DNA from 2 places in the Eisenbergiella massiliensis genome. Region 1 is predicted to be linked to the other one. Evidence: riboswitches for the same ligand, from Rfam matches in the RefSeq annotation. Region 1 holds a riboswitch; the other holds the start of a gene.

Region 1 (4,292 bases):
TTTCCCTGTTCCTGATATCCGAAAGATCATCGTCGCTCATTCTTGAAACATCCTGGTCATGCAGAAGATATGTTCCGCTTGTAGGTACATCCAGGCACCCCAGCATGTTCATCAGCGTAGACTTTCCGGAACCGGAATGGCCGATAATTGCTACAAATTCATTCTCATTAATGGTTACATTGACATGATCAAGCGCCCGCACCTCATTTTCACCCGGGTTATATACCTTACACATGTCCTTTACTTCAACCAGCGCACTCATAGATTCTCTCCCTTTGTTTTCCATAAGCCCATGACCTGCAATGCAGGCGGCCTCACCTGGAAAACCGCATGATATATCACCTGTATTATGTAATTAATACAGTAATACTGATTCAGCTCTTTGTCAACTGGTATTTTTCTTCCAGCTGATGAAGCCAATTCCATTTTGGCCTTATCCGGCAGCCGGACCCGAGGTTCGGCATTCCTTATAAATAAGTCCTTCTTGGAATTACTCCGACTATCATACTATAGTTGCCTTCTAAAAATCTATGCAGTTCTTTTAAATATTTCTTAATTTTTTCTAAATAACGTAAGTTTCTGTATAATTTCTATGTATTATGACATAATAAAAGAAAAAACGAAGGAGAAAAACATGAGTCTTTTAAACGATGACGGGATACCTTTGGGGCTGGGAATGGCCCTGGCGCAGAATATGGATGCCATGCGGACTTTTTCTTCCATGAGCGAAAGTGCAAGACAGGATGTGATTGACCGTTCAAGGCATGTGCAGTCAAAACAGGAAATGGAAAATCTGGTGAATGGACTTTCCGGCGAATCGGGTTTTTCGGAAAAACTGAGCTGAGGATTCATTTTTTAGTTCCAAAAGCTTCACAGTTTCTTCAAAATTCCATCACGATTCCTACACACTTAAATGTTATCTTATACCTATACAAAGCCAATAAGAAAATTTTAGATAGATTTCTTTTTCATAACTTGCCGGCATCCGGAAAAGATGCCGGCCCTCCCTCAAAAAAACCCGGCAGGCCGCAATGGCCTGCCTTTTTTATTATTTTTTGCTGTGCAGGATGGGGCTGAGTTTTTTATAAATCAGCATGGTTACTATGGAAACAATGCCGCCTTTCATCAGGTTCATGGGCGCTACGGCAAATAATGCAAGCGTAGTCACGCTGTTGATGGAGGGATTGATGGCGTGGCCCAGGCCGACAATGGAATCTAACGGCATTCCGTACAGCTCTGCAAATTTGGGGAGCAGGTACACCGCGTTGAAGGCAGTTCCGAAAACTGTCATTACAAGTGTTCCCACAACACAACCGATTATGGCATTTTTCTTGTTCTTGCGGAACAGGTATATGATAGAGGCAGGAAGCAGGAAGCTGCAGCCGATGATAAAATTGGCCAGATCTCCTACAAATGCGGTGGAGGTTCCTTTAAACAGAAGCTTCAGGATAATTTTGCAGAACTCAATCATGACCGCCGCCACCGGGCCAAAGGCAAATGCGCCGATCAGGGCAGGAAGCTCGCTGAAATCCATTTTATAGAATTCCGGGGCAAAGGGGATGGGGAAATCCAGCATGTGCAGGATGACCGCTATCGCCGAAAATACGCCTATCATGGCTATTTTTCTGGTGGTGAGGGTACGTTCCCTGTTTCCGTTTTTCTTTCGTTCCCATTTTTCCACCACGTAGGCGATGATTACCATGGCTGCCACAAGCCCCAGAAACTCCAGGACAAAAATAAGGTTTTCCGCGAAGGACGCTGCTAAATCATTCATTATGTATACTCTCCTTTTCTTTCTCCGGCCAGCCGGAGTTATTGCGTAAGACAAGGAAAATTCTTCTGATGCTTCATGAAAGGAAGGTATCAAAAAAGCCCGGAGAAATGATTCTCCGGGCAGATATCCAATCCCTGGAAAACACCTGTCGCCTCCGTAAACCAAACGGCGAAAAAACAGGTATTCCATGCATGATTTTCTTCTTTCATCCAGACTTTACTGTCGGTTCCGGATTCGTACCGGATCAGCCGCATGACGCGGGTCGCGGACTTGTCTGCACCTGTCGTGGAACAACTGCAGCGTCACCGCCGGTAGGGAATTACACCCAACCCTGAAGAACTTTACCTTTATTAAATTGTTACTCTATTATCATAGCAGGATTTTATTAAATGTCAAGGCGCGGATTGTCCGTTTGTCCGCATACATTTCTCCGCATACGTTTCTCCACACGCTCATTTGCCCGCGCACCGGGGCGGACAGGAAGGCGCTGCAGCAGTACAGCGTTCTGAGCCATTATGTTTTTTTATTTTTAAGGGGTTGCAAATTCCAGTCAATCCGCTAGACTGAAATTATATTTAACCCGGCCGGTTAAACCAAAGCAGTCAGGAGGTGTTCCATGAACGAACAGTTTTTCCATTTGCCCGAAGAAAAACAGCAGGCAATAATCAATGCGTCCCTGGAGGTGTTTGCCACGCATGAATATAAGCGGGCATCCACGGATGATATCGCCGCAAAGGCAGGGATATCCAAAGGGCTGCTTTTCTACTATTTCCATAATAAAAAGAGTTTATATCTTTATATTTATGATTATACAAAACAAATTGTGACGGCTCAGGTCGTTGATGCCCATTTTAAGGAGATCACTGACTTTTTTGAGCTGCTGGCCTATTCTGCGCAGAAAAAGGCCGCCATCATGTCGCGCAATCCCTATCTGATGGATTTTGTAATGCGCTGCTTTTATCCGGAAAAGGAAGAGGTATCAAATGAGTTAAACAGCACAAACCAGGATTATATAGATAATTCTATCTTCCTGTATTTTAAAAATGTGGATTTCTCAAGATTTCGGCAGGATGCCGACCCGCAACAGATACTGCGGATGCTTTTGTGGATGGCGGACGGCTACATCAGCGAGAAACGAAGGCAGGGTAAACCGTTTGTGCTGGATGAAATTATGCATGATTTTAAGGAATGGAGCGATATGTTCCGTCGGCTTTCTTACAGGGAGGAGTATTTATGAATGCCATAGATATCAGTCATATCACTAAGGATTACGGCAGTCACAAGGGAATATTTGATGTTTCATTATCGGTAAAAAAAGGTGAGGTTTACGGCTTTCTCGGTCCTAACGGCGCGGGAAAAACCACAACAATACGGCATCTGCTTGGTTTTCTGCGTCCGGAAAAGGGCTCCTGCCGCATTCTGGGCATGGACTGTTTTCATGAGGCCGCCGTCATCCAGAAATCACTGGGCTACCTGGCCGGGGAGATCGCTTTTCCTGAGGATTGCACCGGCGACGGGCTTCTCAGGCTTCTGGCGGAAATGAAAGGGATTAAGGACAAAAGCCGAATGCGGGAATTGATGGAGCTGCTTGAGCTGGATCCTTCCGGCCGCGTGAGAAAAATGTCAAAGGGCATGAAGCAGAAGCTGGGCATCGTAAATGCTTTTATGGGGAATCCCGAAATCGTAATTCTGGATGAGCCCACCAGCGGCCTGGATCCATTAATGCAGAATCGCTTTATCGAACTGATTCTGGAAGAAAAAAAGAAGGGAACCACTGTTTTTATGTCCTCCCATCTGTTTGAAGAGGTGGAACGCACCTGTGAAAGGACGGCGATAATCAGGCAGGGGGAAATTGCCGCCATTGAGGATATGGAGGGGCTTAAGAAAAAACGGACAAGAGACTACATTATCACGCTGGACAGCAAAGAGGCGGCGGATGCTCTTGTCCTGCCCGGATTTTCAATCACGCGAAGGGAAGGCTGTCAGGTTACCGTTGCCGTGAAGGGGGATATCCCCAGGCTACTGTCTCTGTTGTCGGAATGTTCTGTCAGGGATCTGCAGATCCACACACAGACGCTGGAAGAAATTTTTCTTCATTATTATGGAGGTGAAAAGGCATGATTTCATTACCGCTTTTGAAAAGAAATCTGGCACAGACCTGGAAAATTCTGCTGATTATATTGGCTGCGATGACCATGTATACCACAGTTATTATTTATATGTACGACCCTGAGCTTGCCCACATGCTTAACGATTACCAGCAGGCGCTGCCGGGGATGATGACCGCAGTGGGAATGACAGGAATTGCGGGGAATCTGACTGAATTCGTACATATTTATCTGTATGGATTTATCATGCTGGTTTTTCCTGTTATTTTTCTGATTATTCTTGGGAATAAGCTTCTTGCACATTATGTGGACACCGGTTCTATGGCTGTACTTCTGTCCACTCCCAACTCACGGATACGGATTTTAGTGACGCAGCTGTTAACCCTGCTGCTGGAAACGGCGCTTTTGAT
Region 2 (4,292 bases), on a different contig from region 1:
AGTTTGTTCCGTATATGGAGCTGCATTGCAATCTGGCCGCTATGGAGCAGGAGGCCCGGCGTCCCCTGCGATCCGGGGAAACCCTGACGCCGGAACAGACCGCTTATTTCAACGCGGTTTTGGACTATGTAAAGGAGTGCCGCCCGCTTCTCAATCAGAGCCAGTACCACTTGCCGGAGCCGCCGCAGCTTTCCGACTTCGGCCAGAGCTTGCAGGACTACAAAAAACAGATCGAGGCAGAGCTGGAACAGGAGGCCGCCGCTGCCGGGCTGACGGTGGAGGAATATGTTGCCTCTGACTATGAGGCCCCGGCGCAGCCCAACTTTTCCATCTACCAAGTGCCGCCCGGCCCGGAGGGACGCGACTTCCGCTACCGTTCCTATGAGGACTTGCAGGCAGATGGGCTTTCGGTGGACAGGAAGAATTACCAGCTTGTCTACACCGCGCCGCTGGACAAGGACACCACACTGGACGAGATTTACCGCCGCTTCAACATAGAACATCCCGCCGATTACAAGGGACATTCCCTCTCTACGGGGGATATTGTGGTGTTCCGGCAGGATGGAAAACAGACCGCCTACTATGTGGACGAGGGGGCCGACTACCGGCAGGTGCCGGAGTTCTTCGCCCAGCCGGAAAAGCAGCTCACGCCAGACGAGTGCATGACCGGCGAACAAATCCAGACACCGAGAGGCCGTTTCTATCTGACCGACAGGAGCCGGGAACAGATGGAGGCCGCCGGGTATGGATTCCACCACCAGTCGGAGGACGGCAGGTATCTTATTATGGCAAACGGCACAAGGGCCTTTGCCATCCCCGCCCAGCAGGAAAGCCATATCAAGACGGCGGAAATGTCCACCGAGCAGAACTACAACATGATCGACGGCATGATGAACAATGCCCCGTCTATGGAGGAACTGGAAGCAAGGGCAAAAGCCGGGGAACAGATTTCCCTTTTGGATGTGGCCGAGGCAGCCAAGGCGGAGGCCAAAAAGCCCAAGCAGACCCGAAAGACGACGCAGAAACAAAAGAAACCGTCCATCCGGGCGCAACTTGCCGCCGCCAAGGAGGAACAGAAAAAGAAGCCCCCGGCGCGGGAAAAATCAAAAGAAATGGAGGTATGAGGAATGTATTTCACCGTGGAAGAAGAAAACCTGATCTGTCTGTACCACAACGCCGACCGCCGCAGGACGGCGGCAAATCTCCGGGCAGCTTTGCCGGACATGGACAAGGAAATGGCGGCGCTGGCCTGCCAGACCGCCGATAAGCTGGACGCCATGAGCGACGCCGACTTTGCGGCGCAGCGGTTCCACTTCACAGACGAATAAGAAAAACGCCGGGCGCGGGGGCTGTCAAAGCCTCTGCGTCCGGCATTTCTTTTTCACAAAATTTTTGCCATATAAAATTCATCAACAAAGGAGCCGTTGACGAACATGGATTTCTCCCTTGTTCCCTCAATCTTAAAACCACTTTTTTCATACAAGTGTCTTGCTGTTTCATTGCAACATTCAACAGTAAGTTCCAGTCTCTTAATTCCATTTTCCTTTGCCCAACAATTCAGCATTTCAAAAAAAGATGTACCGATTCCTTTACCTCTATAATCTTTCAAAATGCCTACTACAATATATGCTGTATGAAGAATCCGATTAAACTTTCCCCGTTCTGCCCGAATATAGCCAACCATTTTTTGATTTTCCATTGCCACTTGTAAAAAATCACTTCCACAAATCACATTATTTTCAATATCATTTTTTAATTTTTGAACATTTGTGGTCTGGGTTCTCTCATTTGGTTCATACATCATATAATCTGTTTCAGCGTCCAAAGTGTTTAATAACTTCCAAAAATCTTCTATTTGGTTTAATTCCAGAGTTCTATAATAAAGCATAAGTACACCTCAATTCAAATTTACTCAATTATAGCATTGCACAAAATCAGTGTCCATGCCAAAATCATTCAGCCGGGACAAAGACCTAAAAAGCTGTCTTTGTCCCGGCACTTCTTTTTTGTCCATTTTCCCGCATTTAGAACCCTGTTTTTGGGGGAACAGGATAACTTTATCCACCTGCCTGCCGACCATGCGGAAAAACCCTTGATTTCCGAAATGCTTCCGAACTTTCTTCAATTCATTGCTTCCAAAAATAGTTGATGTTATAATTGCAGGGAAAACAACTGAATAAAAGTGTCTTCGGGGCAGGGTGAAATTCCCGATTGGCGGTAAAGTCCGCGAGCGTAAAACGCACGATTTGGTGTAATTCCAAAACCAACAGTATAGTCTGGATGGAAGAAGATATGGTTAGATTTCCGCAGATTTTGAGAGGGTTACTTTCTTTTCTGTGGCCTAATTATAATGCTAACACCTGAAAGACATTTTCTTTTGGGTGTTAATTTTTTGCCACGGAGGAAAGCAATTATGAACAGTAAAACAAAAAGAATCACAGTTATTGGTATGCTATGTGCGATTACTTATGTCACTATGGTTGTTGGCAGGATTCCTATTATTCTATTCTTAAAGTATGATCCATCCGATGTTATTGTAACTTTGGGCGGCTTTATTTGGGGGCCGATGACTTCCTGCATTGTATCTGTTATTGTAGCAACCCTTGAAATGATTACAGTAAGCGATACCGGAATATTAGGTTGTATTATGAATATCGTACAAACACTATCTTTTGCGTGTACGGCATCTGTCATTTACAAAAAAAAGCACACTTTATCTGGTGCAGTGATTGGTCTGGCATCGGGATGGCTAATAACGGTTATCGTTATGCTGTTGTGGAACTATTTGGTAACGCCGCTTTATATGGGGTATCCAAGAGAAGCAGTTGTAGAATTGTTACTTCCTGCCTTTCTTCCATTTAACTTATTGAAAGGTGGGTTAAATGCGTCCATTACATTTTTACTGTATAAGCCCATAGTTACCGCTTTGAGAAAAAGCGGATATGTTGCTACTTTGGAAAATGAAGCAAGACAAAAGCATACTGGTCTGCTTATGCTGGCAAGTTTTATTATAGTAACTTGTGTTTTGATTATCCTGTCAATGAATGGGATTATATGAGGATTGAAATGAAAGAAAAAATAAATGAACCTATTTACACACTAACAGGGATCGTTATACATGGCCGAGGTATTGGAAAGCATGTGGGGACACCTACCGCAAACATAGAAATAGCAAAAAATACATTTTTGCCAAAGACAGGGGTGTATGTGGCAGATATTCTTTTAAGTGACAAGATATATTATGGTGTTACCCATATTGGGACGCGCCCTACACTTGATAATGATAGCTTTGTTTCAATCGAAACACATATTTTTGATTTTGATAAGGATATATATGGGTGTACGATAACTGTCAACCTATATAAGAAATTGAGGGAAGTTAGAAAATTTAATGAATTATCCTTGCTGCTTGAACAAATTGCGAATGACCGGACAATGGCACAAGAATTTTGGGGATTAAAGCAAACAAATCACACCTTACACATTGATGTTAACCGGCATTGTGTAATATTAGAACAGCAGGAAGTTTATTTATCAACAAACGAATTTGAAGTCCTTTATTTGTTACTGCAATCTCCTCAAACCACATTCACAAAAGAACAGATTTATGAACAAATTTGGCATGAACCCACAAATAACCATTTGCACGCAGTAGAAAACACAATTTTTCAAATACGAAAAAGGTTAAAACCATATTGCAAGGGACATGAGTATATAAAAACAGTAATTGGCTATGGTTATAAATTTAATTCCGAGTAAGATGTTATTTAAGTATTCTTATCAAAAATGCCGGGCGCGGAGGTGTTAAAGCCTCTGCGTCCGGCGCTTCTTTTTTGTCCATTTTCCCGCATTTAGAACCCTGTTTTTGGGGGAACAGGATAACTTTATCCACCTGCCTGCCGACCATGCGGAAAAACCCTTGATTTCCGTGGACTTTTACCGCCCTAAATGCGTAGACAGGAGGTATCTTTTCCGCTGGCGTTCCGCCTCTTTCTTCCGGCGCATGGCTTCTTCTGGATATGACTTGCACTTTATTATTCATATTTCCTGCCTTGTATTCTTCGAGCAAAAGAAATATAATAAACCGTATTGGAGGGAAAAAGTATGGATTATATGACGCTGAAAGAAGCAAGTGAAAAATGGGGTGTTACACCAAGGCAGATCAATTATTTGTGTGCTGCTGGGCGTATCCCCGGCGCTGTAAAGATGGCTGGTGTTTGGCTGATCCCAAAGAACGCAGAAAAGCCGATTGACGGAAGGACAAAACAAGGGAAGGGGTTGCACCATGAATA

What was found. Region 1 has a riboswitch for FMN ahead of DXC51_RS15190 (ECF transporter S component). Riboswitches for the same ligand answer to the same signal wherever they lie in the genome.
Region 2: linked by a shared signal. The riboswitch ahead of DXC51_RS25265 (ECF transporter S component) and the one ahead of DXC51_RS15190 (ECF transporter S component) in region 1 are both predicted to bind FMN.

The regions. Positions count from the first base shown of each region.
Region 1 covers NZ_QVLV01000010.1:9,852-14,143, forward strand. Annotated here, with positions in the region: gene DXC51_RS15180 (ABC transporter ATP-binding protein) at 1-262, opposite strand, end outside; gene DXC51_RS15185 (hypothetical protein) at 635-844, shown strand; gene DXC51_RS15190 (ECF transporter S component) at 1,049-1,774, opposite strand; FMN riboswitch at 1,968-2,117, opposite strand; gene DXC51_RS15195 (TetR/AcrR family transcriptional regulator) at 2,391-3,011, shown strand; gene DXC51_RS15200 (ABC transporter ATP-binding protein) at 3,008-3,895, shown strand; gene DXC51_RS15205 (ABC transporter permease subunit) at 3,892-4,292, shown strand, end outside.
Region 2 covers NZ_QVLV01000028.1:20,044-24,335, reverse strand. Annotated here, with positions in the region: gene DXC51_RS25285 (LPD25 domain-containing protein) at 1-1,124, shown strand, start outside; gene DXC51_RS25280 (transposon-transfer assisting family protein) at 1,128-1,328, shown strand; gene DXC51_RS25275 (GNAT family N-acetyltransferase) at 1,382-1,888, opposite strand; FMN riboswitch at 2,181-2,296, shown strand; gene DXC51_RS25265 (ECF transporter S component) at 2,414-3,058, shown strand; gene DXC51_RS25260 (riboflavin kinase) at 3,067-3,759, shown strand; gene DXC51_RS25255 (hypothetical protein) at 3,764-4,042, opposite strand; gene DXC51_RS25250 (helix-turn-helix domain-containing protein) at 4,105-4,292, shown strand, end outside; gene DXC51_RS25245 (response regulator transcription factor) at 4,286-4,292, shown strand, end outside.